DNA from 3 places in the Aquitalea sp. ASV11 genome. Region 1 is predicted to be linked to each of the others. Evidence: predicted binding sites of a transcription regulator. Region 1 holds the regulator's gene; each other region holds the start of a gene.

Region 1 (10,398 bases):
ACGCGGTTGACGATGCGCTCCACTTCGGCCAGTTGCTCGGCGGAAACCGGTTCGTTGTGGGCAAAGTCGAAGCGGGCACGTTCCGGGTTTACCAGCGAACCTTTCTGCGCCACGTGTTCACCCAGCACATGGCGCAGGGCGGCATGCAGCAGGTGGGTGGCGGAGTGGTTACGTGCGGTGGCGGCACGCTTGTGCAGGTCGATGGTGGCGGTGACGCTGTCGCCCACCTTCAGGCTGCCACGGGCCAGACGGCCCTTGTGACCGAATACGGCGGCTTGTACTTTCTGGGTGTCGGCCACGTCGAACAGTGCAGCCACGCCGCCCTGGGCAGAGATTTCACCCACATCGCCCACCTGACCGCCGCCTTCGGCGTAGAAGGCGGTATTGTCCAGCACCACGATGCCTTCGTCGCCGGCGTCCAGCTGCTGCACGGCTTCATTGCCCTTGTACAGTGCCAGTACCTTGGCATCCACGCTGCTGGATTCATAGCCGTTGAATACGGTGTCGGCACCGCTGTAGTCCACATTGCCGGCCATCTTGAAGGACGATGCGGCACGGGCGCGTTCGCGCTGGGCTTCCATTGCCTTGTCGAAGCCGTCCTGATCCACTTCCACTTCACGTTCGCGGCAGATGTCGGCAGTCAGGTCCAGCGGGAAGCCGAAGGTGTCGTACAGCTTGAAGGCGGTTTCGCCATCCAGCACCTTGCTGTTGGCTGCCAGTGCGGTTTCCAGCAGGGCCATGCCCTTGTCCAGGGTTTCGGCAAAGCGCAGTTCTTCCTGGCGCAGGGTGTCTTCGATCTCGGCCTGCTTCTGGCGCAGTTCCGGATAGGCCTGACCCATTTCCTCGGCCAGGTCGGCGACCAGCTTGTGGAAGAACAGACCTTTCTGACCCAGCTTGTAACCGTGGCGGATGGCACGACGGATAATTCGACGCAGCACATAGCCACGACCGTCGTTGGACGGAATCACGCCATCGGCAATCAGGAAGGAACAGGCACGGATGTGGTCGGCAATCACCTTGAGTGACGGCACGTCCATGCTGAAGGGCACGCCGGTTTCACGCGCAGCGGCTTTCAGCAGGTTCTGGAACAGGTCGATCTCGTAGTTGGCGTGTACGTGTTGCAGCACGGCCGAGATACGCTCCAGGCCCATGCCGGTATCCACCGACGGCTTGGGCAGCGGATGCATGGTGCCGGACTCGTCGCGGTTGAACTGCATGAACACGTTGTTCCAGATTTCGATGAAGCGGTCACCGTCTTCTTCCGGGCTTCCCGGCGGGCCGCCCCAGATGTGGTCGCCGTGGTCGTAGAAAATTTCGGTACACGGGCCGCAGGGGCCGGTGTCACCCATCTGCCAGAAGTTGTCCGAGGCGTAGGGCGCGCCCTTGTTGTCGCCAATGCGGACAATCTTGTCAGCCGGAACGCCGATTTCCTTGTTCCAGATATCGAAGGCTTCGTCGTCGGTGGCGTACACCGTCACCATCAGCTTTTCCTTCGGCAGTGCCAGCCATTGTTCGCCGGTGAGGAATTCCCAGGCAAAGTGGATGGCGTCGCGCTTGAAGTAATCACCGAAGCTGAAGTTGCCCAGCATTTCGAAGAAGGTATGGTGACGTGCGGTGTAGCCGACGTTTTCCAGGTCGTTGTGCTTGCCGCCGGCGCGTACGCATTTCTGGCTGGTGGTGGCGCGGGTGTAGGGGCGCTTGTCAAAGCCGAGGAACACGTCCTTGAACTGGTTCATGCCGGCATTGGTAAACAGCAGGGTGGGGTCTTCCCACGGTACCAGCGAGCTGGAGGCTACTACCTGGTGGCCTTTGGAGGCGAAGAAATCCAGGAATTTCTGGCGAATTTCGGAGGTTTTCATGTCGGTTTCGTCGATATTGAATACGTTGGTAGCGGCGTGGGACAGTGTCTTGCGGCCATTACGGTCATGCCCGATTGTGTCAAGCCATGGCAAGGCTGGCAAGGGTCATGGCGCGGCGATGAAGCCTGTGCCGGCTTGGAGCCAATAACAACCCCCCCGCTCCAGCGTTGCGCCGCCTTGCCGTACGCCATGTACTGTCAGCGGCGGCGCGCCTTGGCCCGGGTTCGCTACGAGGTTTTGTCAGCCGCTCCTAGTCCTCGTCAGCGCAGGGGAAGTCGTCTTCGTCACGGCCTGCCATCACCTGACGGATGACACCCATGCCAAAGCCGCGTGCCGCCAGAAAGCGCATCTGTTTCGCCCTTTCCTGCGGCGTGGTGGCCACGCTGCCAAACTTCTTTTCCCACTGTCGCCGGGCCAGGGCCAGGTCGTCACGCTCGGCCAGGGCATCGGCAATGTCTTCCTGTGCTACACCGCGCTGGCGCATTTCCTGCTGCAGGCGGCGGGTGCCGTATTTCTGGCCCTTGATGTCGGCAAACTGCCGGGCAAAGCGGCTGTCGGACTGCCAGTTGCGCTCGGCCAGTTCGTCCAGCAGGGTGGCCAGCTGTTCCGGGCTTTCGGCAAACGGCGCGAGCCGCCGCTCCAGTTCCCGCCGGGTGTATTCGCGGCGGGACAGGAGATCGACGGCTCGCGCCTTCAGGCTTTTTTCCATCAGCCGTTCGCGTGCTTATACGTCCAGTACGTCGTCAGCCAGCTCTTCGTCGTTCTCGGTGATTTCCACCTTGATGCCGACGGCTTCGCGGATCTTGCCTTCGATGTCCTTGGCGATGGCCGGGTTGGACTTCAGCCATTCACGGGTGTTGTCCTTGCCCTGGCCGATCTTCTGGCCGTTGTAGGCATACCAGGCACCGGATTTTTCAATGAAGCCGTGCTTGACGCCCAGCTCGATGATTTCGCCTTCGCGGCTGATGCCTTCGCCGTACAGGATGTCGAAATCGGCCTGGCGGAACGGCGGCGATACCTTGTTCTTCACTACCTTGACGCGGGTTTCGTTACCGATCACCTCGTCACCCTTCTTGATGCCGCCGACGCGACGGATGTCCAGACGCACAGAGGCGTAGAACTTCAACGCGTTACCGCCGGTGGTGGTTTCCGGGTTGCCGAACATCACGCCGATCTTCATGCGGATCTGGTTGATGAAGATCACCAGGGTATTGGTGCGCTTGATGTTGGCGGTCAGCTTGCGCAGTGCCTGGCTCATCAGGCGGGCTTGCAGGCCGACGTGGCTGTCACCCATTTCGCCTTCGATTTCGGCCTTGGGTACCAGCGCGGCCACCGAGTCGATCACGATGACGTCAACACCGCTGGAACGCACCAGCATGTCGCAGATTTCCAGTGCCTGTTCGCCGGTGTCCGGCTGGGAAATCAGCAGGTCTTCCACGTTGACACCCAGTTTCTGGGCGTAGATCGGGTCCAGTGCGTTTTCTGCGTCGATGTAGGCGCAGGTGCCACCCAGTTTCTGGGCTTCGGCCACGGCCTGCAGACACAGGGTGGTTTTACCGGAGGATTCCGGGCCGTAGATTTCCACGACACGGCCGCGCGGCAGACCGCCAACACCCAGTGCCAGGTCCAGGCCCAGCGAACCGGTGGATACCACTTGCAGGTTTTCGTTGATCTGGTTGTCGCTCATCCGCATGATCGAACCCTTGCCGAACTGCTTTTCGATCTGGGCAAGGGCTGCCGCCAATGCGCGGCTCTTGTCTTCTGACGCCATGCTGTCTCCAATTGCGTGTAGTGGAATCGATAGATGGGGGATTATCGCACAAAGGCAAGAGCCGACAAATGCGAAAGGCGGCTTGAAATGACACCAACGCACGCAACATGGTATTGAAGGAGAGGCTGGCCGGAATCGCCTGGTCAGGTAAAATGAGAGCATGATGAACGAGCGCGCACAACGTCTGCTGAAAACGCTGATCGAACGCTATATTGCCGATGGTCAGCCAGTGGGATCGAAAACCCTGTCCATGCTGTCCGGCATGGAGCTGTCATCTGCATCCATCCGCAACATCCTGGCCGACCTGGAGGGCATGGGGCTGATTGCCTCGCCGCATACCTCGGCCGGACGCGTGCCGACGGCCAAGGGCTATCGCCTGTTTGTCGACCACCTGCTCACCATCCAGCCGCTGGAAGAGCTGGCCATGCGCGAGCTGGAAAGCAGCCTGCAGCCGGACAGCCCGCAGCGCATTGCGCAGGCGGCATCCACCTTGCTGTCCGATCTCACCCACTTTGCCGGGGTGGTGGTGACGCCGCAGCGCTCTGATGTCGCTTTTCGCCAGATCGAATTCTTGCGCCTGTCCGAGCGGCGCATCCTGATGATTCTGGTGACGCTGGATGGTGATGTGCAAAACCACTTGCTCACCACCGAGCGCGATTACAGCCCGAGCGAACTGGTGGAAGCCGGCAATTTCATCAACCAGCATTATGCTGGCCAGGGCCTGAGTGCCATTGCCAGCCGCGTGGCGGTGGAGTTGCGCGAACTGCAGGGCAATATCACCGAGCTGATGTCGGCTGCGGTGCGCTTTGGCCAGAGTTCGCTGGGCAGCCCCAGTGACGCGGTGGTGATTGCCGGCGGCATGAATCTGCTGAATGTGCGCGATTTGTCCGAAGACTTGTCACGACTGCGCGAGCTGTTTGCCACTTTCGAGCGCAAGACCGAACTGCTGAAACTGCTGAACCAGGGGCAGGACGCCCAGGGCGTCAATATTTTCATCGGCGAGGAATCCGGCGTGATGACGCTGGACGAATGCTCGGTGGTGACCGCGCCCTACAGCATCAACGGCATGGTGGTGGGCACGCTGGGCGTGGTCGGCCCTACCCGCATGGCCTACGAACGGGTCATTCCCATTGTCGATATTACTGCGCGGCTGGTTTCCAGTGCGCTCTCTTATTAAGCCGCACTGGCGGCAATACACGGAATTTCCGATGAAACGATTCTTGATGGCCGCCGCCCTTGCCGGTGGCGTGGTGTCTTCTGTGGCGCAAGCCGATGCCGCCTTGCTGGCGCGGCCCGATGTACAACGCTATATCGACGAGCAGGTGGCCAGCGGCAGCTTCAACCGGCCCGAGCTGGAAGCCGTGTTTGCCAATGTGGAACTCAAGCCCAACATCATTGCCATTCTGGACAAGCCGGCGACATCCCGGCCTTGGTATCAGTTTCGCGGCAGCTTTTACAACGAACGCCTGCTGAAAAACGGCGTGGCCTTCTGGCAGCAGCATGCCGCCACCTTGCAGCGTGCCGAGCAGATGTATGGCGTGCCGCCGGAAATGGTGGTGGCCATTCTGGGCATTGAAACCAATTACGGCCGCAACACCGGCAGCTTCCGCCTGGCCGACGCGCTGACCACCATTGCCTTCAACTACCCGCGCCGCGCCGAGTACTTCCGCGGCGAGCTGACCGAATTCCTCAAGCTGTCCAAGGAAGAGGGCATCGACCCGCTGTCGCTGAAAGGCTCTTATGCCGGGGCGATGGGCCTGCCGCAGTTCATGCCGTCCAGCTTCCGCAAGTGGGCGGTGGATTTTGACGGCAGCGGCCACCGCGACATCTGGAATAACGTCGACGATGCCATCGGCAGCGTGGCGCATTACTTCCAGCTGCAAGGCTGGCGCCATGGCGACGACATCGTCATCCCGGCTGCAGTACAGCCGGGAGTGGATCTGAGCAGTCTGGTGGCCGACAAATTCAACCTGCACCTGACGGTGGGCGAACTCAAGGCGCGCGGTGTGCTGCCGCAAGCCCAGGTGGCGGACAACGTGCAGGCGGTGCTGGTGCCGCTGGAAACCGCGCCGGGTGTGACGGAATACTGGCTGGGGCTGAACAATTTCTACGTGATCACCCGCTACAACAAGAGCACCCTGTATGCCAAGGTGGCGCAAGAGCTGGCAGCCGAGCTGCGCCTGCGCTACCTGAATGCCCAGGCCCAGTCAGCAGCACAGCCCGCTGCCGACAGCGTGAATCCGGCCCAGTAAGGCCAGCCAGACCGGCAGGCGGCAACTGACAAAAGAAGTCGCCTTGCCGGCCGATTGCCATTAAAATCCGCCCCCATGAGCTATCAAGTCCTTGCCCGCAAGTGGCGCCCCAAACGCTTTGCCGATCTGGTCGGCCAGGAGCACGTGGTGCGCGCCCTCTCCAATGCCCTGAAAGAAGAGCGGCTGCATCACGCCTATCTGCTGACCGGCACCCGCGGGGTGGGCAAGACCACCATCGCACGCATTCTGGCCAAGAGCCTGAACTGCGAAACCGGCACCACGGCCGAACCTTGCGGTGAGTGTTCTGCCTGTCGCCAGATCGACGCAGGCCGCTTTGTCGACCTGCTGGAAATCGACGCCGCTTCCAATACCGGCATCGACAATATCCGCGAAGTACTGGAAAACGCGCAGTACGCGCCCACTTCCGGCCGCTTCAAGGTGTACATCATCGACGAAGTGCACATGCTGTCCAAGAGTGCCTTCAACGCCATGCTCAAGACGCTGGAAGAACCGCCGTCCCACGTCAAGTTCATCCTGGCCACCACCGATCCGCAAAAAGTGCCAGTCACGGTGCTGTCCCGCTGCCTGCAGTTTTCGCTGCGCAACATGACGCCACAGCAGGTGGCAGGGCATCTGGCCCATGTGCTGCAAGTGGAAAACGTGCCACACGAAAGCGCCGCGCTGGCCCTGCTGGGCCGTGCCGCTGCCGGTTCGATGCGGGATGCGTTGTCGCTGCTGGATCAGGCCATTGCCTATGGCATGGGCGAGGTGAAAGAAGACGGCGTGCGCGCCATGCTGGGCGCGGTGGACCGCCGCTACCTGTTCGTGTTGCTGGAAGCACTGGCCGCCGGTGATGGCCCGCGCCTGATGGCCGAAGCCGAACAGCTGGCGCAGCGTGGCATCGGTTTTGACAGTGTGCTGGCCGAAATGGCCGTGCTGTTGCAGCAACTGGCCATGGCACAGACCGTGCCCACGGCCATTGCCGACGACGAACCCGAACGCGAAGCATTGTTTGCGCTGGCCAGCCTGATTGCCCCGCAAGACGTGCAGCTGTACTACCAGATTGCCATTCATGGCCGCAAGGATCTGGCGCTGGCACCGGACGAACATGCCGGTTTCAACATGAGCCTGCTGCGCATGCTGGCCTTCCATCCGGTCAACGCCCAGCCTGAGAATGCAGCCGCGCCGCGCAGCCATGTCGCGCCTGCCGCACATCGCCCGGCACAGGTCCAGGCCAGTGCGCCGGCGGCGGTAACTGCGGCCGAGCCGGGCAGCGACGGTTCTGCCGCTGCCCGTGCCTTGCTGGCGGGCCTGGCCAATCGCAAACCGGCCAGCCGTCCTGCCGAGCAGCAGGCTTCCCCGGCGGCCGACGCCGACCCGGAACCTGCGCCCCGGCCTGAGCCTGTCGCACCGCCACCTGCGCCGGTGGAGGCGGTAGCCAAACCGCAAGTTGCGCCTGCTGTGGTGGCACCGGTTGCTGCATCCGCTCCTGCTGAAGAGACGCCTGAAGCTGAAGACCAGGCCAGCGAGCAGGACAGCGAACTGGAAACCGCGGCACCATGGGACGATGCCGACGATGCCTTGCCTGCCTATGCCATGGCCGAGGAGGCCGAGCTGGCGGAGACGGTGGCCTATCAGTTTGATGGCGACTGGAGTGCGCTGGTGGGCTTGCTGGGTACCCGTCTGGGAGCCGCCCGCATGCTGGCACATAATGCCGTGCTGAAAAACTGGAGCCAGTCGCGACTGCAACTGGCCGTGCCGGACAGCTTCCGTCACATGGCCACCCGCGACTATCAGGAAAAACTCAAGGCTGCGCTGACCGAGCAATTCGGTCAGCCGGTCGAACTGGTGGTGACAATCGAGGAACTGGGGCTGGAAACACCGGCCATGCAGGGTGCCCGTCATCGTCAGGAACAACTGGCCCAGGCCCGACAATGCCTGGAAAACGATCCGGTCATCCAGCAACTGGTGCGCGAAATGGGCGCCACGCTGGTGGCGGAAACGATTCAACCTTTGCAGGAGTTGTGACATGTTCGGTAAAAACGGTATCGCTGGTCTGATGAAGCAAGCCCAGCAAATGCAGGAAAACATGAAGAAGGCCCAGGAAGAACTGGCCACCGTGGAAGTGGAAGGCCAGTCCGGTGCCGGTCTGGTGAAAATCGTCATGACTTGTGCCCACGATGTGAAGCGCGTGTCCATCGACGACAGCCTGCTGGACGATGCCAAGGAAGACAAGGAAATGCTGGAAGACCTGATTGCCGCCGCCGTCAACGACGCGGTACGCAAGGTGGAAGCCACTTCCCAGGAAAAAATGTCCGGCTTTACCAACGGCCTGAATCTGCCTGCCGGCATGAAACTGCCGTTCTGATTTTCTGCCATGTGGGCGGCATTGCTTTCCAGTGAAGGCAATGTCTCCCGGCATTGCCTGTGCTCAGGCTTTTGATGTTTCTGCTGTTTTCCCATCCTTTTTGTTTGCCCGCCCGATGAAAAACCCACCCGCGCTTGAACAATTGATTGCTGCCCTGAAAGTGCTGCCTGGTGTCGGCCCCAAAACCGCCCAGCGCATGGCCTTCCATTTGCTGCAACGGGACAAGACCGGGGCGGACAAGCTGGCGCGGGCGCTGGATCGGGCGCTGAATCATCTCGCACATTGCGAGCGCTGCAATACCTTCAGCGAAACCCCGCTGTGCAGCATCTGTGCCGACCCGGAACGCAGGCCGGACCAGCTGTGCGTGGTGGAAATGCCGGCCGACCTGATGACGCTGGAGCAGGCCAAATGCTATCAGGGCCTGTATTTCGTGCTGATGGGGCGTATTTCGCCGCTGGACAATATCGGCCCCAAGGAAGTGAACCTGGACAAGCTGATGGTGCGGGCGCTGGATGATGTGGTGGAAGAGGTGGTGATTGCCACCAATTTTACTGCCGAGGGCGAAGTCACCGCCCACATGATTGCCGAGCTGCTCAAGGGCCGTGGCCCCAAGGTGTCGCGCATTGCGCGCGGACTGCCGGTGGGCGGCGAGCTGGAATATGTCGACCTGAGCACGCTGGCGCAGGCGGTGTACGAACGCAAATCGCTGACCGCCCAGTCCGACTCGTCCACCCCGCCGGGCTGAGCGTCACGCCAAGCCCTGTCACTCCATGGCTTGCCGTAGCAGCGCGCCTAACAGGGCAACCCCCTCGCGCTGGTGCAGCGGGTCGAAAAAGCTGAAGTTCAGCCGTAGTGCATTGGCACTTACCGCATGCGGATAAAACAGCGTTGCGGGTGCATAGTGTATGCCCTGTTCGATGGCCAGCGGCAGCAAGGCCGCACAGTCCAGCCCTTCCGGCAACACCACCCACTGGAAATAACCGCCCTCGGCGCGCAGCAAACGGCTGCCGGCCGGGAAACTCTCCATGATTTGCTGCACCATGGCATCGCGCCGCTGGCGCAGGCTGGCACGCAGCCGGGTCAGCATGTCGCCGTGCTGGCCGGTGGCAAGCAAACGCGCCAGCGCCATCTGGCTGGGCAGGGGCGTGCCCAGCGAACTGCACAGCTTCAGCCCGCGCACGGTGTCGCTCAAGCGCCCGGCTGCAATCCAGCCTACCCGGTAACCCGGTGCCAGCGATTTGCTGAACGATGAACAGTGCAGCACCGTGCCGCTACGGTCGTAGGCCTTGAGCGGGCTGGCCCCCTGTTTGCCGAAGTACAGCTCGCGGTAGGTGTCGTCCTCGATGATGCATACCCGGTATTGCTCGGCCAGTGCCACCAGCGCGCGCTTTTGCGCTTCCGGCATCACCAGGCCGGTGGGGTGCTGGAAATTGGCCATCAGCACGATGCCTGCCGGGCGCTGCATACGCAGTGTGTCCTCCAGCGCATCCAGGTCCAGGCTACCTTGCTCGGACAGGGCCGCCGGCAGGATGGCAATGCCAAGATGGCGCAGCTGTTCCAGCGCCGCCGGGAAAGCTGGCGTCACCACCACCATGCTCTGGCTGCCGGAGGCGCTGACCGCCGCGCGCATGGCCAGGGTGAGTGCTTCCATGCCACCGCAGGTAATCAGCAGTTCGTCCCCCGCCAGCGCAATGCCCTGGCTCAGATAATGCAGGCCCAGCTCGCGGCGCAGGCCGTCAAAACCTTCCAGCGGTGTGCTGGACAGGGCGTCGCGGTAGTCCTGCAAGGCGCGGCCCAGTGCCCGGTTCATCGGTGTGGTGTTGATCAGCGCCGGGTTGATGAAGGGGCAGCCCCAGGGCATGGGCAGGGCGGTGGTCAGGTGTTCCATGCGCAGGGTTTGCGTGGCGGCGGTTTCGGCCGGTGCTGCGCGGGTTACCGGTGGACACACGCGGAAGCCGGAGCGCGGCAGCGCCTGCAGCAAACCCTGCCGCTCCAGCTCGGCATAAGCGCGCTGGGCGGTGGTGAGGCTGACGCCATGGTCCTGGCACAGCTGGCGCAAGGAGGGCATGCGGTCACCGGCGCGCAGCTGGCCCTGTTCGATGGCATGGCGGAACAATTGCGCCAGTTGCTGGGTTTTGCTCATGGACT
Region 2 (8,603 bases), on a different contig from region 1:
GGTACCCAGGAAGGACGGAATGGCACGCAAGATGGCGTAGAACGGGGTGAAGTACCATACCGGCGCAATGTGCGGCGGGGTCTTCAGCGGGTCAGCCTGGTCGAAGTTCGGGTGCTCCAGGAAGTAGCCACCCATTTCCGGCAGGAAGAACACGATGATGGAGAACACGATCAGGAACACGGCCACACCGAAGATATCCTTCACGGTGTAGTAGGGATGGAAAGGAATACCATCCAGCGGGATGCCCTTTTCGTCCTTCAGTTTCTTGATTTCCACGCCATCCGGGTTGTTGGAGCCCACTTCATGCAGCGCGATCAGGTGAGCCACCACCAGGGCCAGCAGTACCAGCGGCACGGCAATCACGTGCAGGGCGAAGAAGCGGTTCAGCGTGGCATCCGACACCACGAAGTCACCACGGATCCACACCGACAGGTCCGGGCCGATGACCGGGATGGAACCGAACAGGTTCACGATCACCTGCGCACCCCAGAAGGACATCTGGCCCCAGGGCAGCAGATAGCCCATGAAGGCTTCAGCCATCAGGCACAGGAAGATCAGGCAACCAAACACCCATACCAGTTCGCGCGGCTGCTTGTACGAGCCGTAGATCAGGCCACGGAACATGTGCAGGTAAACCACCACGAAGAACATGGAAGCACCGGTGGAGTGCATGTAGCGGATGATCCAGCCACCTGCCACATCACGCATGATGTATTCCACCGAGGCAAACGCCACCGGGATGCCGGCTGCGTTCAGGTTGCCATCCGGCTTGTAGTTCATGGTGAGGAAGATGCCGGTCACGATCTGGATAACCAGAACCAGCATGGCCAGCGAGCCGAAGAAGTACCAGAAGTTGAAGTTCTTCGGTGCGTAATACTCGGTAACGTGCTCTTTCAGCATCGACGACAGCGGGAAGCGGTCGTCAATCCAGTTCAGCAGCTTTTGTCCTTTGCTCATTTTTCCCCCTCAGCTTATTTGTCGTCGCCAATCAGCAGGCGGGTATCGGACAGATACTTATGCGGCGGAATTTCCAGGTTCTTCGGCGCCGGCACACCCTTGAACACGCGGGCAGCCAGGTCGAACTTGGAACCGTGGCACGGGCAGTAGAAACCACCCAGCCATTCCGGACCCAGATCGGCAGGTGCCAGATCAGGACGGAAAGTCGGCGAACAGCCCAGATGGGTACAGATGCCCACGGCAACCAGCAGTTCCGGCTTGATGGAACGGCCTTCGTTCTGGCAGTACTTGGGTTGTTGCTCTACTTCGGACTTGGGGTCCACCAGCTTGGGGTCGTTCTTCGGCAGATCGGCAATCTGCTGTTTGGTACGGGACAACAGCCATACCGGCTTGCCGCGCCATTCAACGTTGATCTTCTGGCCCGGCTCCAGCTTGCTGATATCCACCTCAACCGGTGCGCCAGCAGCTTTTGCCCGTTCAGACGGGAAGAAACTCATCAGAAACGGCGTTGCCACCCCGGCAACCGCCACACCCCCAACAGCGCTGGTTGCTACCGTCAGAAACCGACGGCGCCCCGTATCGACTTGTTGTTCACTCATTACAGTCATCCTCAAACGTGGAAACCGAGCTTAAACTTCAAACCAGACGATTTTACCTGATTAGCAGTAGGGACATGAAGCGCCTATGCAAATAAATTGACCTATGTCGGCCGGATTTGTCTAAACCGGATTGAAAAGATCGACAAATTCCACATTTATGCCGTGTAAATGAGAAATTTTCTCACCCAGCGCCTGCACTCCGTAACGTTCGGTGGCATGGTGTCCGGCGGCAATGAATGCCACACCGTATTCGTTGGCCAGATGAAAACACTGCTCCGAGACCTCTCCAGTAACAAAGGCATCCACGCCCAGGCGGATCGCTTCCTCGAAAAAGCCTTGTGCCCCGCCGGTACACCAGGCAACCTTGCTTACTCTTTGATTTTCATCACCCAACAGCTGGGCAGGGCGCCCCAGCAGCATGCCGATATGATCGGCAAAAGCCCGTGCACTACCTGCCTTGGGCCAGCTGCCATGCCACAGCAATTCCTGCTCACCGCTCTGGCCCGCCACATCCAGCCCCAGCACGGCAGCCAGCCTGGCATTGTTGCCAAGCTCGTGATGTGCATCCAGCGGCAGGTGGTAAGCCAGCAGGCTGATGTCATGTTGCAGCAATTTGGCCACACGCTGCCGCTTCATGCCCACCAGTCGTGCATCCTCGCCCTTCCAGAAGTAACCATGGTGCACCAGGATGGCATCCGCCTGGCGCGCAATGGCAGCATCAATCAGCGCCTGCGAAGCAGTCACGCCGCAGACGATACGCGCTACTTCGGCCCGGCCCTCCACTTGCAGGCCATTGGGTGCATAGTCCTTGTACCGCCATGGCTCCAGCCATTGATCGATGCTGTTCAACAATTGCATTAATTGCATGGGACACCCTTAGCTGATTCTGAATGCGCTTATTGTGCCAGAGATAACACGTGATACCGGTTTGCGATCCAAAAACAAAAACCCCGCACAAATGCGGGGTTTTCAGGTTCAGCGAGAGGCTAAAGCAGCTTACATCATGCCGCCCATGCCGCCCATGCCACCCATGTCCGGCATGCCGCCAGCAGCCGGCTTGTCTTCCGGCAGTTCTGCGATCATGCAGTCGGTGGTCAGCATCAGACCGGCAACGGAAGCAGCGTGTTGCAGGGCAGAGCGGGTTACCTTGGCCGGATCCAGCACGCCCATTTCCAGCATGTCGCCGTATTCGCCGGTAGCCGCGTTGTAACCGAAGTTACCCTTGCCTTCCAGTACCTTGTTCACCACAACGGACGGCTCGTCACCAGCGTTCTTGACGATCTGACGCAGCGGAGCCTCGATGGCCTTCAGTACGATCTTCACGCCGGCATCCTGATCGACATTGTCAGTCTTCAGGCTGTCCAGGGTGGAGCGAGCGCGCAGCAGGGCCACGCCACCGCCAGCGACAACGCCTTCTTCCACAGCGGCGCGGGTAGCGTGCAGCGCGTCTTCAACGCGAGCCTTCTTCTCTTTCATTTCCACTTCGGTGGCAGCGCCAACCTTGATCACGGCAACACCGCCAGCCAGCTTGGCCACGCGCTCTTGCAGTTTTTCGCGGTCGTAATCGGAAGAAGCTTCTTCGATCTGGCGACGGATTTCACCAACGCGAGCCTGGATGGCATCAGCCTGGCCAGCGCCATCGATGATGATGGTGTTTTCCTTGCCCACTTCGATGCGCTTGGCTTGGCCCAGCATGTCCAGAGTGGCTTTTTCCAGGGTCAGGCCCAGTTCTTCGGCAATCACGGTACCGCCGGTCAGGATGGCGATATCCTGCAGCATGGCCTTGCGACGGTCGCCAAAGCCCGGAGCCTTGACAGCAACCACCTTCAGGATGCCGCGGATGGTGTTGACCACCAGGGTAGCCAGTGCTTCGCCTTCAACATCTTCGGCGATGATCAGCAGCGGACGACCGGACTTGGCCACTTGCTCCAGTACCGGCAGCAGGTCGCGGATGTTGGAAACCTTCTTGTCGAACAGCAGGACGAACGGATTGTCCAGAGCAGCAATCTGCTTTTCCTGGTTGTTGATGAAGTACGGAGACAGGTAGCCGCGGTCGAACTGCATGCCTTCCACTACGTCCAGTTCGTTGCTCAGGCTCTTGCCGTCTTCAACGGTGATCACGCCTTCCTTGCCCACTTTTTCCATGGCGGTAGCGATGATTTCACCGATGTCGGAATCGGAGTTGGCGGAAATGGAACCAACCTGGGCGATTTCCTTGGTGGTGGCACATGGCTTGGCGATCTTGGCGATTTCACCTACCAGGGAAACCACAGCCTTGTCGATGCCGCGCTTCAGGTCCATCGGGTTCATGCCGGCGGCAACAAACTTCATGCCTTCCTGCACGATGGCCTGGGCCAAAACGGTGGCGGTAGTGGTACCGTCGCCGGCCACGTCGGAAGTCTTGGAAGCCACTTCCTTCACCATCTGTGCGCCCATGTTTTCGAACTTGTCTTTCAGTTCGATTTCCTTGGCAACGGATACACCATCCTTGGTGATGGTCGGTGCGCCAAAGGAGCGGTCCAGCACAACATTACGGCCTTTCGGGCCCAGGGTAACCTTGACGGCGTCAGCCAGAATGTTGACACCAACCACCATCTTGGCGCGTGCGGAATCACCAAACTTTACGTCTTTTGCAGCCATGCTCAAATCTCCAGAATTCTATGAAAGGATCGTAGAAGGGTGTATGGGTCGGAATTACTCGACGATACCCATTACATCTTCCTCGCGCATCACGAGGACTTCTTCGCCATCAACCTTGACGGACTGGCCGGAATATTTGCCGAAGATGACCTTGTCACCAACCTTCAGCTCCAGCGGACGACGTTCGCCATTGTCCAGAACCTTGCCGTTACCGACAGCCAGCACCTCGCCCATGTCGGGCTTTTCAGCTGCAGCGCCCGGCAGAACGATGCCGGATGCGGTTTTTTCTTCAGCCTCAAGGCGCTTGATAACAACACGATCGTGCAGCGGACGAATTGCCATTGATCTCTCCTAAATACAATTGGCTGTTGAAAGCAAAAATGATCTGCCTGGATGGCAGTACGGGGCGGGAATTAGCACTCGCCCCTGACGAGTGCTAATAATAGGGACGGCACAAGGAGGTTTCAAGTGGGGTAGCTGCAAAAACTTTACTGCTCACCCGGACAGGTGCGGCTCAGGAATCGTCGCGACGCAACACCAGCCAGCTGGGTACCTTGAAGCGCACGATCATGCGATACAGGCGCAGATAGCCCAGCACAAACAACAGGCAGAACAGCATCAACACCCTGGTATGGTTCCAGAACAACATGGCCGGCACCACCGAAAACGAGGTCAGCAACCACAAGTAAGGCGAGGTCATGCTGTTGCGCTGGGTCAGGTGGCGTGCATCCTTGGAGCCCACCATCCACAGCACCATGCGCTTGTAGATCATCTGGTGCAGATGCAGTGCATCCGGATAACCCACCGCCCTGCCCTGCAGGAATTTGCGCCGGTAAATGGAAAAAATGGTTTCAAAAACAGGGTAAATCACGCACAACAAAGGGAACCACGGCGAAACTGCGGGGTTGCGCGCCACCAGCAAAACCGACATTTCAGCAATCATGAAACCAATCAGATAGGCCCCACCATCACCGGCAAAAATCAGCCCACGCGGAAAATTCCAGAACAGGAAACCCAGCACCGCGCCAACCATGGCAAAGCACACACTCATCAACACGATGTCATGCACCTTGAAGCAGACATAAATGATGGACAGGAAAATGAACACTGCCACCATGCCGGACAGCCCGTTATAACCATCAATGATGTTGACCGCATGAGCCACACCGCCCACCGCCACCATGGTGAGCAGCAAGGACAGCCACCAGTAGGAAGCCAGCAGCTGATCTACCCCTGGAATGGACAGCCGGGCCAGCCCGGCGCCCAGCAGGAAATAACCCAGTGCAGCAGCCACAAAGGTGGCAAGCAAGCGAGGCAAGGGGCCGATTTTCTTGGTGAGGTCTTCAATAAACCCAGCTGCAAATGCCGGGAAAGCTGACAGTAGCAGCAGCAACACCCATACGGATGTATTGAGATAACCGGACAAGGCACAACCAGCAATCAAACCCAGCATGATGGGCAGGCCGCCAATACGCGGTACCGGCGTGGCATGGAATTTCTGTACGCCGGTGACGTCGCCATCGGTCGAAAAGCGTGCATGCAAGTGCGCATACCGAATCAACAACAGCCCGGTCGTAAAAGAAGCAATCAGTGCAAGCAAGAGAATCTGCAACATGGGGCATCAAGGCCTGAATGGGCGTGAAATCGGATAATCGGGCCGGCACGTTGCAGTCGCAAGGCTGTACAACGAGAAGCCGGGCAATTTTGTCTTATAATGTCGGCCTTGCAGGCGAGCACAAGGTACTTGCCCACGGTCGGTTACTTTACCATGGCCCCGCGCCAAGCAAAAACCACTTACTTATTGGAATTGTTAAATGATATTGGTGACTGGCGGTGCCGGCTTCATTGGAGCCAATTTTGTTCTGGACTGGCTGAATGGCTATGACGAAGGTGTGATCAACCTGGACAAGCTGACCTACGCCGGCAATCTGCAAACCCTCGCCAGCCTGGAAAACGACCCGCGCCATGTATTTGTCCAGGGCGATATCGGCGATCGCGAACTGGTAAGCCGACTGCTGCAACAACATCAGGTGCGTGCTGTCATCAACTTCGCTGCGGAAAGCCATGTCGACCGCTCTATCCACGGTCCGGGTGAGTTCATCCAGACCAATGTGGTAGGCACCTTCAACCTGCTGGAAGCTGTCCGGGCCTACTGGAGTGCACTGGAAGGTGAAGCCAAGGCAGTCTTCCGCTTCCTTCACGTCTCCACCGACGAGGTGTACGGCACCCTGTCCAGCACTGACGCGCCGTTCAGCGAGACCAATCGTTACGAACCCAACAGTCCCTACTCGGCCAGCAAGGCCGCGTCGGACCACCTGGTACGTGCCTGGCACCACACTTACGGCCTGCCCGTCCTCACCACCAACTGCAGCAACAACTACGGCCCCTACCACTTCCCGGAAAAGCTGATTCCGCTGGTCATCCTGAATGCGCTGGCCGGCAAGCCCTTGCCCATTTACGGTGATGGCCAGCAAATCCGCGACTGGCTGTATGTGAAAGACCATTGCAGCGCCATCCGCACCGTGCTGGCACAAGGTCGCCTGGGTGAAACCTATAATGTTGGCGGCTGGAACGAAAAAGCCAATCTGGATGTGGTGCACACCATTTGCGCCATTCTGGATACACTGCGCCCCAAGGCCGATGGCACAGGCTATGCCGAGCAGATCACCTACGTGCAAGACCGCCCTGGCCATGACCGCCGCTATGCAATCGATGCGCGCAAGCTGGAACGCGAGCTGGGCTGGAAACCGGCCGAAACCTTTGAAAGCGGCATCCGTAAGACCGTAGAGTGGTACCTGGACAATCAGGACTGGGTCAACAACGTCACCAGCGGCAACTACCGCCAATGGCTGGAACAACATTACGGGAACAAGGCATGAGCCGCATCCTGATTACCGGCATCAATGGCCAGCTGGGCTTCGAGCTGCGTCGCTCGCTGGCCATGCTGGGCGAGTGCATCTGTCTGGATCGCCAGCAACTGGACCTGTCCCGCCCGGCGGACATTGCCGCGGTTCTGAAGCAATACCAACCAGACATCATCGTCAACCCGGCCGCCTACACCGCCGTGGACAAGGCCGAGACTGACGCCGAGCTGGCCCACGCCGTGAATTCAGCGGCACCGGCCGCGATGGCCAACTGGGCCGTGGGAAAAAATGCTCTGCTGCTGCACTACTCCACTGACTATGTGTTTGATGGTGACAAGACCACCCCTTACATGGAAGACGATGCCACCAACCCGCAGTCCGTATATGGCTTGAGCAAATGCCAGGGCGAGCAGGCCATCCGTGCCAGTGGCGCAGACCATATCATCCTGCGCACCAGCTGGGTGGTGGGCGCACATGGCGGCAACTTCCTCAAAACCATCATGCGCCTGGCGCGTGAACGCGACAGCCTGAATGTGGTGGCCGACCAGATTGGCGCGCCCACACCCGCTGCGCTGATTGCCGATGTGACCGCCCACATCATCAAGCAGTGGCAAACCATCAAGGACCAGCAGTTGCTTGGCACCTATCACCTGACCAGCAGCGGCAGCACCAGCTGGCATGGCTATACCGCATACCTGCTTGCACTGGCAGAACGTTACGGTGTCGCACTGCAACTAAAGCCGGAAAACCTGCACGCCATTCCCGGTAGCGCCTACCCGACCCCGGCGAAACGCCCCGGCAACTCCAGGCTAAATTGCAGTAAAATCCAGGACGCGTTCGGCCTGAGCATGCCAACATGGCAGAGCGGCGTGGAACAGGTGTTCCAGCAGATCTTCAATTCCTGATGCAGGACGCAAGCAGATGAAACGTAAAGGCATCATTCTGGCGGGAGGCAGCGGCACCCGTCTGTACCCTGCCACACTGGCAGTCAGCAAACAATTGCTGCCCATCTACGACAAGCCGATGATCTACTACCCGCTCAGCACCCTGATGCTGGCAGGGATTCGCGACATCCTGATTATCTCCACTCCGCAAGACACCCCGCGCTTCGAACAGTTGCTGGGCGATGGCAGCCAGTGGGGCATCAGCCTGCAATACGCAGTACAACCCAGTCCGGACGGCCTGGCCCAGGCCTTCATCATTGGCGAAGACTTCCTGGCAGGTGAACCCTCCGCCCTGGTGTTGGGCGATAATATCTTTCACGGCCACGACTTTCCCAAACTACTGAAAGCGGCCAACGCCAAACGGCACGGTGCCAGTGTGTTTGCCTACCACGTACAGGACCCGGAGCGTTACGGCGTGGTGGAATTCGACCCCCAGGGCAAAGCCTTGTCCATCGAGGAAAAACCGGTCACACCGAAATCCAACTATGCCGTGACCGGCCTGTATTTCTACGACAATCAGGTTGTCGACATTGCCAAGTCCATCCGTCCCTCACTGCGCGGCGAGCTGGAAATCACCGATGTCAACAACCGCTACCTGC
Region 3 (10,398 bases), on a different contig from region 1:
GGACAGGCAGAGAAAGTCCGGTTTGATACCGGCCTGCTCGCAGGCAAACAGCGTGCCGGTGCGGCCAAAGCCAACCGCAATTTCATCGGCAATCAGATGCACCTGATACTGATCGCACAGACGGCGCAGTTCGGTCAGGTAGACCGGGTGGTACATGGCCATGCCGGCCGCACCCTGTACCAGCGGTTCCACAATGATGGCTGCCATTTCGCCAGCCTTCTTTGCCAGTACATTTTCCAGTGAGCGAATGGCGGCCATGGCCACATCCTCGGCGCTCTGTCCCGGCCGGGCCTGTCTCGCATCCGGCGATGGCACCCGCACGCCAGGCTTGAGCAGCGGCGCATAAGTGGCGGAGAACAGCGGAACATCGGTGACTGCCAGTGCGCCGGCGGTTTCACCGTGATAGCTGTTATCCAGGCTGATGAAACGGCACTTCTCCGGCTGGCCGATGTTCTTCCAGTAATGAAAGCTCATCTTCAGGGCAATCTCGGTAGCGCTGGCACCATCCGAGGCATAGAAAACATGGCCAAGCCCGGTCAGCGCGGACAGCCGCTCAGACAGCTCAACCACCGGCCTGTGGGTGAAACCGGCCAGAATCACATGTTCCACCTCATCCAGTTGCTGCTTGATGGCTTGCTTGATACGCGGATGGCCATGGCCGAACAGGTTCACCCACCAGGAGCTCACGGCATCCAGATAACGATTGCCGTCAAAATCCTCCAGCCATACCCCTTCGGCTTTGGCGATGGGGATGATGGGCAGGGTTTCGTGGCGTTTCATCTGGGTGCAAGGGTGCCAGACGCTATCGCGGCTGCGGTTCAGCCAGTCCTGGTTGCTCATGAGGGCTCCTGTATGCGGGAATGGCAGGATGCTAACACAGCCAGTCCCGGCAGCTGGAACTGACAAAAAACGTCACATGCTGACAGGCTATGCAAGCTGAGTGATGGTGTACCGCCCTGAAAACACAGTGCGCAGCCACCTGGCACGCTTTCTGCATTAAGTAGCCCGTGCATACCACGGAGAGGGGCATGCGACGCAATAACGGATTTACCTTGATTGAACTGATGATTGTGGTAGCCATCATCGGCATTCTGGCTGCGATTGCGATACCGGCGTATCAGGACTACACCGTTCGGGCGAAAGTGGCAGAAGGCTTGACGTTTGCCGATCATGCCAAGACTTCAGTCAGCGAGTCTTACATTTCGAATGGATACTGGCCTTCAACCAATGCCAGTGCAGGTTTGCCAAGCAGTCTTACAGGCAACTACGTCAGTAATGTACAAGTTGCAGCCAGTGCTGGTGTCAGTGTGATTACCGTTTCATTTAATGCAGCTACTGCTTCGGGTTTACAGCTAACACTTACACCAAGTGTTACAGCTAGTAATGTTGTATCTTGGACTTGTTCCAGTAACGGGCTTTATCCAAACTATTTGCCGGCTAACTGTCGGTAATTTCCAAGGAGTATCAAATGCAAAAGCAAATCCAACAGGGCTTTACCCTGATCGAGCTGATGATTGTTGTGGCAATCATCGGTATTTTGGCTGCCATTGCCATTCCGGCTTATCAGGACTACACCGTACGTGCCAAGGTGTCTGAAGGTTTGGCCGCTGTTGCTGCAGCTAAAACCTCGGTGTCTGAATATGCGATCAGTAATGGTACTATGCCTGGTACAGCTGCTTCTGCAGGCTTCTCTTCTGTTGCAACCAAGTATGTTTCTTCTGTTGGTTACTCGCAAACCAGCAATACTGTCGGTGTGTTGACTGTTACCATGGCTAGTGGTATCGGTGGTAGTGTAACTAGTACAGCGAATGCCTTTACTCTGACTGGTACTCTTGCTAGCGGTACTGTAGACTGGAAATGTGCAGCCAGTACAATTCCTAGCCAGTATCTGCCTGCGAATTGCCGTTGATCATATAGCTTAATTTGTAATTATAAAGGGGTGCTTTTGCACCCCTTTGTTTATTTTGGTGTGGAAGATGAGAAAAATATCTAATTATTTTATTGGGCTAATCATTGTTTTACCATTTTTTAGCTTTGTTAGATTTCCACCTTCCCCTGATTGGTATTTCAGCGCTATTTCCATCGTGGGTTTAGGCGTGGCATTTGTACTGTTTGCATGGAGAAATGTGCGGCTGAACCTCTCGGTGATATCTGTTGGTTTGTTATTATTTCTGTTGGCATGTATCGGGTCTAGGCATGTTGAAGCACCTGAAGAATTGTCGGTGCTATTGTTGTTGTCTCTTTTTTCCCTATATGCAAAGAATGGTATTGATGAAGAAGGTCGTAGTGAATTTATTGTATCGCTTTGCATGCTGTTCTTTTGTGCGTCGTTGGTGCAAGTGTTACTTGGTTATATACAAATAATGGGTTTGGCCCCTTATTTTAATGGATTTGTTGTGTATGACGCTGTAAATCCTCGTGGCAATATTATGGGTAATATTGGTCAGCGAAATCAATATGCTCAATTTTTGACGTGGGGTTTGGTGGCAGCTTGTTATTTGTATTCTATTAACAAACTGCGGGCATTATTTTTCTGGGCTTCAATAGTTCTTTTTTCGCTTCTTATTTCTTGGTCTGGTGCGCGATTGATTTTGCTTTACGGTCTAATGATGTGTTGCCTTTCCTGGATTTGGTTACGTAAAAGTCATGAGGATCAGACGGTGCGGAAAATGGTCTTTGCCATTTCTGGGGCTGTTATTTTAGTAGTGTTAGTGCAGATTTTTAATCACCAGATATGTCAAATTCTTGGTTACATTGGCATGCCGATTGATGCTGAGAGTGGATCTGATCGTGTGATGGCCGCCGGTGTCGGAGCGCGTAGGCGTATCGAGTGGAGTAAGGCTTGGGATATTTTTCTCTCTCATCCTGTTTTTGGTGTTGGTCTGGGTGGTTATGCAGCTGAATCTGTCAGGTTGGAAGCATTCGGAGGATGGCCGAAATCCCCGGAGAGTTGGTTATTCAATAATTCACATAATTTGATCTTCCAGCTATTGGCCGAAACAGGTCTTGTTGGTTTGTTGCCCGTGGCACTATGTTTATTATTGATTTTTATCGGGTATGTGAAATTTGGTGCTAAGAGTGGTGAAAATTTGTTCTTGCTTTCAGTTTTTTGCATTATTGTTATTCATAGCTTGTTTGAATACCCATTATGGTATTTCCCGTTCATACTTTGTTTGGTCGTTGTTGGGGTTTTGGCTCCATTGCCTAGTGTCAATCTGAAGCTTCGTGGTTTTATTGTACGGACAATTGCAGTTTGTGTTGCAGTTCTTTGTTTAGTAAATTTTCTGATTGGTCATGGCGCATATAAGACATTATTTGAGAATCAGCGTCCTACTGCGGATGTTGCTGAAAATGCCAGAAGAATAAAGTCATTGCTTGAGTTGGGTGCGAATCCCTTTTGGCGAGATGATGCTGATATGGAGTTGGTTGCTTATCTTCAGCCGACTAGAGACCAGTTCAACTATAAGATTAATCACTTCGAAAGCCTTGCAGAAATAAGGCCTTATCCTGAAGTGTTATTTAAATTATCCATTTTGCGCGCATTGAATGGACAGACCAAAAAATCTCAGGAGGCACTGGTTTTGGCAATCGCAAATTATCCTGATTTTGTTGATGCTTATGTGGCAAATTATGCACGTTATAATTTCCCGGAAATTGAACCACTAAAGAAAATTGCCAAGCATGCTGCCGAAGAGTATGCCGCGCACGGTGGTAATACGGAGGCTGGCCGTATCGCAGCAGTCATGACTGTCGCCGCCCCCGTTACCCGCAAAGCGCTTTTCTGATCGTCCACAGGCACCGTCGGCCCAGGCTGGCGGTGTCTTCCTGCCGGACATGCGGTATCCTCCTTGTTTTGCTTTCGGCTCCCTTATTTCATCATGTCCTTTCCGACGCTTTCCCGCCGCATGGCTTTGCTGTCGTTTTGCCTGATTGCCATCCTGCCTTTTGCATCCCGCATTCATTTTGTGCCGCTGCCGCAATGGTTTGGCGAGATGAATGTGGTGTGGCTGATGCTGGCTTCCTCCGTATTCCTGCTACCGTCGGCAACTTTGTTTGAACGTGTACCACGCGCCAGCTGGTGGTGTTTGTTGCTCGCACTGCTGTGGGGTGTGCAGCCGCAGCTGGTGCAGGCCCTGTTTCCCGGCATGACCTATGCCACCGCACTGGCCTGGCTGGTGGTGGCCTTGCTGGCGGGGCTGTCCTACAGCCTGCAGCAGGCATTCGGGCCGCGTGACTTTGCCATCTGGCTGGCGCGGGCAGTGATTGTGGGTGGTTTGGTGCAGTCGCTGATTGGCCTGGCACAGCTGACCGGCCTTGCCCACACGCTGGGCCTGTTTTATGACAGTGCCCACCCCACTACCAATATTTTTGGCCATATCGGCCAGCGTAATCAGTACGCGCATTATCTGATGTGGTCGGTGGTGAGCGGGGTATACCTGTTTGCCGTGGACCGCATGGCGCGTGGCTGGCTGGCCTTGCTGGTGGTCTGGTTCGGCCTGATGCTGGCATATGCTGCGTCGCGCACTACGCTGTTGTATCTGCTGGCACTGACCATGCTTGGCTTTGTATGGCACTGGCGCATGCGTAGCCAGGAGTCGCGCCGCCTGATGTGGTCCATGTTGCTGGCCTGTGTGGTGATCTTCGCCGCGCAGTTTGCCTTGCCCTTGGTCAATCACCTGATTTCGCTGTTCACCCATGCCAATGTGACCAATGCCTCCGGCGTGGAGCGGCTGGCGGCCAATGGTGACGATATGGGTTCGCGACGTATTGCCGAAATGACCAAGGCCTGGATGACCTTCAAGGACCACCCCTTGTGGGGGGTGGGTTGGTCGCAATACGCAGCAGAAAGCGTGCGTTTGCAGCCACTGCCACAGTTTGCCAGCGCAGGCTTCAATAGCGGCCTGTTCACCAATTGCCATAACCTGATTCTGCAATTGCTGGCGGAAATGGGCTTGCCGGTCACGCTGGCCGTGGTAGTCGGCTTTGCCTGGGTGGTATGGCCATTCTTCAGCGAGCGTGCCGAAGCTGAAGGCATGCTGGCGCTGGGTTGCATGGCGGTGACGCTGATTCACAGCATGCTGGAATACCCGCTGTGGTATCTGTATTTCCTCGCCATGCTGGTGGTGTTTGCTTCGATGGCACCGGCACGGACTGCGCGTGCCGGCTTGCTGGTTCGGGCAGCCTGGCTGCTGGGTATGGTGTATGTCGGCTATCTGTCGATTGTCACCTGGTCCACCTACAACGAGCTGGTGGGCTTGTATACCCAGACGGATAACCCGGCACGCGATGCCAAGCGCCAGCAGCGCCTGGCGCAGATCATGGATGAGCATCCGCTGTTTGCCTATCACGCCCTTAGCACGCTGGATGATTATCTGACTGCGGATCGCAGCAACCTGACGCAGAAATTGCAGTGGGAAGAACGCCTGACTGCTTTCCGCCCCTATCCGGATGTGATGATGAAAAAGGCGCAGATGCTGGCGCTGGCGGGTAAGCAGGATGAGGCGCGCAAAACCGTGGCCACGGCACTGGCATCCTTCCCGACCTATGCCAAGGATTATCTCGATGGTATTGATGAGGATGTGCCCGAATGGCAAGGCCTGCGTGCCGAGGCACAACGCGTCTTTGACAAGCTGCCAGCCAAGTACCGGGGTGGGGAAGGGGAGTGAGTGTTGCTGCAAACCGCCGACTGTGAGGTGGCGGTTGTATCACTCAGGCGGTAAAGCAGTGAAGAAAATGAAAAAGCCCGCGTCGTTTGGCGCGGGCTTTTTGTTATTGACGGCGACGGCTTAGTCGTCGATCACCACACCTTCACTCAGTGCGGCCTTCATTTTCCCCAGCGCCTTGGCTTCGATCTGGCGAATGCGTTCGGCCGAAACTCCAAACTCGGCAGCCAGTTCGTGCAAGGTGGAACCGCCATCGTCTGCGAGCCAGCGAGCTTCCACAATGCGGCGGCTACGGGCATCCAGAGTGGACAGCGCATATTCGATGCCTTCGGTCTGCAGGTGATCGAAAGCCTTGCGTTCCAGTGCGCGGGTCGGTTCATGGTGGGCATCGGCCAGCCAGTCGATGGGTGCGTAAGACTCATCGTCACCATCATCGGCCATCAGCGCGATATCCTGCCCGCTCATGCGGGTTTCCATTTCACGTACTTCTTCCGGCTTCACGCCAAGGTCTTCGGCAATCTGCTGCGCTTCCTGCTCACTCAGAGCAGAAAAGCTGCTTTTCATGCTACGCAGGTTGAAGAACAGCTTGCGTTGCGGCTTGGTGGTGGCAATGCGCACCAGGCGCCAGTTACGCAGGATGAATTCGTGGATTTCTGCCTTGATCCAGTGCACGGCAAAGGAAAACAGGCGAACACCGCGGCCGGGCTCGAAGCGCTTCACCGCTTTCATCAGGCCGATATTGCCTTCCTGGATCAGGTCGGCTTGTGGCAGGCCGTAACCGGCATAACCACGGGAAATGGATACGACGACACGCAGGTGCGACAGAACCATCTGGCGAGCGGCATCCAGGTCGTTTTCTTCCTGGAAGCGGGTGGCCAGTTCTGTTTCCTGTTCGGGGGTCAGCATGGGAACACTGTTCACCGCCTGGATGTATTGCTCCAGGCTGCCGCTGGACGACGGAACGGGCAAGGCAAATGTTGTGGTCATCAGTGTAACTACCTCCTTGGGTAGTGCTATCTTAGCACTCGCATATAGAGAGTGCTAGCAAGCAAAGGTTCCACCGTCAATGAATTTTTCTATGATGCCGATAGCTTTTTTCAAGTCGCTACCGGGTATTCATCAGGGACGGCCAGTTGTCACCATAAGTGAAAACCGGCCGTGGCGGGAAGGGGAGGATTGTTAACGAGGTTGTATCTGGCGCAGATGATGATCGGACGCCAGGCGGGCTCCCAGCATGGCCAGTATGGCAGAAACGGCCAGTACAACGGCCAGCTCTACCGGCGTCAGGCCACGCAGCGAGACGGCTTCGTTATAAAGCTGGGCAAACTCGTGAATGGCCGGGTTGGCCGTCACCACCAGCCAGCTGGTCAGCCCCCAGGCAGCCAGTCCGGCCAGCAAACCCTGCCACATGGCGTGATACATGAAGGGTCGGCGGATGAAGCTGTCCGGTGCACCAATCAGCTTGGCCACTTCAATTTCGTCACGCCGTGCCAGAATCTGCATCTGCACCGCATTGTAGGTGACCAGCACCAGCGCAATGCCCAGCGCAGCACCCAGAAACCAGGTCAGTTGCTTGCCCATTTCCACCATGCCGTACAGGCGTTTGGCCCAGCGCGCATCAAACTGGGCGGTTTCCACCATGGGCAGGCCGGACAGTTCCTTTTGCAGCATTTCCAGTTCGTGCGGCTCCAGCGTCTTCGGGGTAACCACAAAGGCGTCCGGCAGCGGATTGTCAGTCAGTCCTTCACTTAAGCCAGCCAGCCCATTGCGCTTTTCCAGGTCGGAGAGCGCCTGTTTCTTGCCAATGAACTGGAAACTCTGGATGCGCGGGTGCTTGGTCAGGGTGCTGGAGACAGCAGCCAGGTCTGCTTCTTCGGCAGACTGCTCCATGAAGAGGGTGATTTGCGGCGTGGCGGTCAGTCGGCCCGCCCATTCCTGGATGCTGCTCACACTCAGGTACAGCGATAGCGGCAGGGCCAGCGCAATCGACAACATCAGCAGGGTAAGCAGGCTGCCAAATGGCTGGCGGACAATCTTGCCCAAAGCCTGCCGCGCACTTTGCCAGTTCAGATACAGATAATGTTTCATGCGGCGAACTGCCCTTCTTTCAACCGGATGATACGGCGACCATAGTCTTCCATCAGGGTTTCATCATGGGCGGAAATCACCACGCTGACGCCAACCTGATGGAAGGATTTGAACAATTCCATGATGTCCAGCGCGTATGCGCGGTCAAGATTGGCCGATGGTTCATCGGCCAGCAACAGGCTGGGGCGGTGTACCACGGCACGGGCAATGCACAGACGTTGCTGTTCACCACCGGACAAGCGGATGGGCATGGTTTTCTCTTTTGACAGCAAGCCCACCTTGTCCAGCGCGGCACGTACACGGCGCGCGGCATCGCGGCGGTCAAAGCCGATGATGTCCAGCGGCAACATCACATTGTCGAATACCGAGCGGTCAAACAGCAGCTTGTGGTCCTGAAACACCATGCCGATATGCTGCCGGACATAGGGAATCTGGCTGTTACGCAGCTTGGACAGGTTTTGCCCGCTGACAATCACGCTGCCGCTGGTGGCGCGTTCTATCCCGGCCACCAGTTTGAGCAAGGTGGATTTGCCTGCACCGGAATGCCCGGCCAGAAACACCATTTCACCGGTATCGATGGTAAAGGAAAGGTTCTTCAGGGCCTCGTTGCCACCGGGATAACGCTTGGTGACCTGGTCGAACTGAATCATGCGCTGGATTCCCCTTGATCCGGAAAGACATCACCGGCAGTGGTCTGCCGGTGCTCAAAGATTGTGTTGCTGACTTAGTCGAACAAGGCGTCGACATAGTCCTTGCTGTTGAATGGCCGCAAATCGTCAATGCTTTCACCCACGCCGACAAACCGTAGCGGAATGGGGCGCTGCTTGGCAATGGCGGCAATCACGCCACCTTTGGCAGTGCCATCCAGCTTGGTCAGAATCAGGCCGGTGAGGCCCAGCGCGTCATCGAAAACCTTGACCTGGCTGATGGCGTTCTGGCCGATATTGGCGTCCAGCACCAGAATCACCTCATGCGGGGCATCCGGCAGGGCCTTCTGGATGACGCGCTTCACCTTCTTGATTTCTTCCATCAGGTGCAACTGGGTGGGCAGGCGGCCTGCGGTATCTGCCAGTACGATATCAATGCCACGCGCCGTGGCGGCCTGGATGGCGTCATAACAAACAGCGGCAGCATCACCGCCTTGCTGGGCAATCACGGTGACGTTGTTGCGCTCGCCCCAGGCCATCAGCTGCTCGCGCGCAGCCGCGCGGAAGGTATCGCCAGCTGCCAGCAGCACGCTCTTGCCTTGCTGCTGGTAGTACTTGGCGAGTTTGCCAATGGAAGTGGTTTTACCAGCACCATTCACCCCGGCCATCATGATGACAAACGGCTTCTTGCCGTTGACATCCAGCGGCTTCTCCAGCGGGTGAATCAGCTCGTTCAGCGAATCCTTCAAGGCGCCTTTCAGTTCGCTGCCGTCTTTCAGACCTTTCAGGCTGACGCGCTCGCGCACATCCTTTAATAGATGCAAGGTGGCATCCATGCCCATGTCGGCGGTCAAAAGGACGGTTTCCAGCTCCTCGTACAGATCCTCATCAATCTTGCCGCCACCAAACAAACCGGCCAGCGATTTGCCCAGCTTGTCACGGGTTTTGGAAAGGCCGGCCTTCAGGCGCTCGGTCCAGCTGAGTTTTTTGGCGGGTGCGGTGTTTTCTGCAGCCGGTATTTCCGCTGCAGAAACCGCGCTGGCAACTACCGGGGTAACGGCCTCAGGCTGCACGGCGGGAGCTGGATTGTTTTCCGGTACGGCAACAGGCGATTCGACAGGCGCGCTCTGCGACGGTTCGGTTTGCGGTTCGATAACCGGGTTTTCAACCGGCTTTGGCTTTTTCTTGAAGAAACTAAACATGCGTCTGTGTAGTCTGGGGAAGCGATAAATGGCTAAATTGTATCCTTAAATGAGCAACAGGGCAGAAACGATGGTGATGAAAGCAAAATCAGGGCTGATCCTGGGCATGCTCCTGCTATTGGCGGGCGTGGTGATGGCGGCGCCGCAAGAGACAATACTGCCCAACGGCATGAAGGTAGTGGTGGTACGCGATGCGAGATCACCCGTGGTGGTTTCCCAGTTGTGGTACCGGGTGGGGAGCGTGGATGAGGTCAATGGGCATACCGGCCTGTCACATTTGCTGGAGCACATGATGTTCAAGGGTACGGCCAGCGTTGCGGATGGTGAATACTCCAGACGGATTGCCCAGGCCGGTGGCAAGGAAAACGCCTTCACCAGTCGCGATTACACGGTGTACTTCGCCCAGTTGTCTGCCTACAAACTGCCCTTGCTACTGGAGCTTGAAGCCGACCGCATGGCCAATCTGCAGATAGATGAAGCAGCTTTCCGGCGTGAACTGGAAGTCGTCAAGGAAGAACGTCGCCTGCGCACTGACGATCAGCCCGCCGGCTTGCTGCAAGAAGCACTCTATGCCAACGCCTTTGTGGCAAATCCGGTGCGTTATCCGGTCATCGGCTGGATGGATGATCTGCTCCATGCCCGGGCAGATGACCTGCGACAGTGGTACCGCCAGTGGTATGTGCCAAACAATGTCACCCTGGTGATTGTCGGTGATGTCGATCCGCCTCGTGTATTTGAGCAGGTCAGGCATTACTTTGCCGGTCTCCCGGCCAAAGCATTGCCCGCACGTAATCCGCA

What was found. Region 1 encodes HrcA, which represses chaperone genes, less so after heat shock. Its sites were predicted from a motif close to ATTAGCACTCGNNNNNNNCGAGTGCTAAT; they were not measured.
Positions count from the first base shown of each region.
Region 2: a site for HrcA is predicted at 4,609-4,637, ahead of groES (co-chaperone GroES). Genes of this name have one in related genera too.
Region 3: a site for HrcA is predicted at 6,681-6,709, ahead of rpoH (RNA polymerase sigma factor RpoH). Genes of this name have one in related genera too.

Region 1 covers NZ_JAELUD010000086.1:1,518-11,915, forward strand. Annotated here, with positions in the region: gene alaS (alanine--tRNA ligase) at 1-1,859, opposite strand, end outside; gene recX (recombination regulator RecX) at 2,110-2,568, opposite strand; gene recA (recombinase RecA) at 2,584-3,630, opposite strand; gene hrcA (heat-inducible transcriptional repressor HrcA) at 3,791-4,807, shown strand; gene mltB (lytic murein transglycosylase B) at 4,839-5,882, shown strand; gene dnaX (DNA polymerase III subunit gamma/tau) at 5,958-7,910, shown strand; gene JHD62_RS19105 (YbaB/EbfC family nucleoid-associated protein) at 7,912-8,250, shown strand; gene recR (recombination mediator RecR) at 8,366-8,995, shown strand; gene JHD62_RS19115 (PLP-dependent aminotransferase family protein) at 9,014-10,398, opposite strand, start outside.
Region 2 covers NZ_JAELUD010000107.1:971-9,573, reverse strand. Annotated here, with positions in the region: partial or broken gene JHD62_RS20400 (cytochrome bc complex cytochrome b subunit) at 1-957, opposite strand, end outside; gene petA (ubiquinol-cytochrome c reductase iron-sulfur subunit) at 972-1,556, opposite strand; gene JHD62_RS20390 (Nif3-like dinuclear metal center hexameric protein) at 1,677-2,423, opposite strand; gene groL (chaperonin GroEL) at 2,553-4,196, opposite strand; gene groES (co-chaperone GroES) at 4,251-4,538, opposite strand; gene JHD62_RS20375 (glycosyltransferase) at 4,711-5,739, opposite strand; gene rfbB (dTDP-glucose 4,6-dehydratase) at 6,011-7,075, shown strand; gene rfbD (dTDP-4-dehydrorhamnose reductase) at 7,072-7,965, shown strand; gene rfbA (glucose-1-phosphate thymidylyltransferase RfbA) at 7,982-8,603, shown strand, end outside.
Region 3 covers NZ_JAELUD010000031.1:4,088-14,485, reverse strand. Annotated here, with positions in the region: gene JHD62_RS11545 (adenosylmethionine--8-amino-7-oxononanoate transaminase) at 1-840, opposite strand, end outside; gene JHD62_RS11540 (pilin) at 1,029-1,451, shown strand; gene JHD62_RS22860 (pilin) at 1,469-1,909, shown strand; gene JHD62_RS11530 (PglL family O-oligosaccharyltransferase) at 1,977-3,785, shown strand; gene JHD62_RS11525 (PglL family O-oligosaccharyltransferase) at 3,879-5,666, shown strand; gene rpoH (RNA polymerase sigma factor RpoH) at 5,787-6,650, opposite strand; gene ftsX (permease-like cell division protein FtsX) at 6,843-7,751, opposite strand; gene ftsE (cell division ATP-binding protein FtsE) at 7,748-8,401, opposite strand; gene ftsY (signal recognition particle-docking protein FtsY) at 8,476-9,600, opposite strand; gene JHD62_RS11500 (pitrilysin family protein) at 9,677-10,398, shown strand, end outside.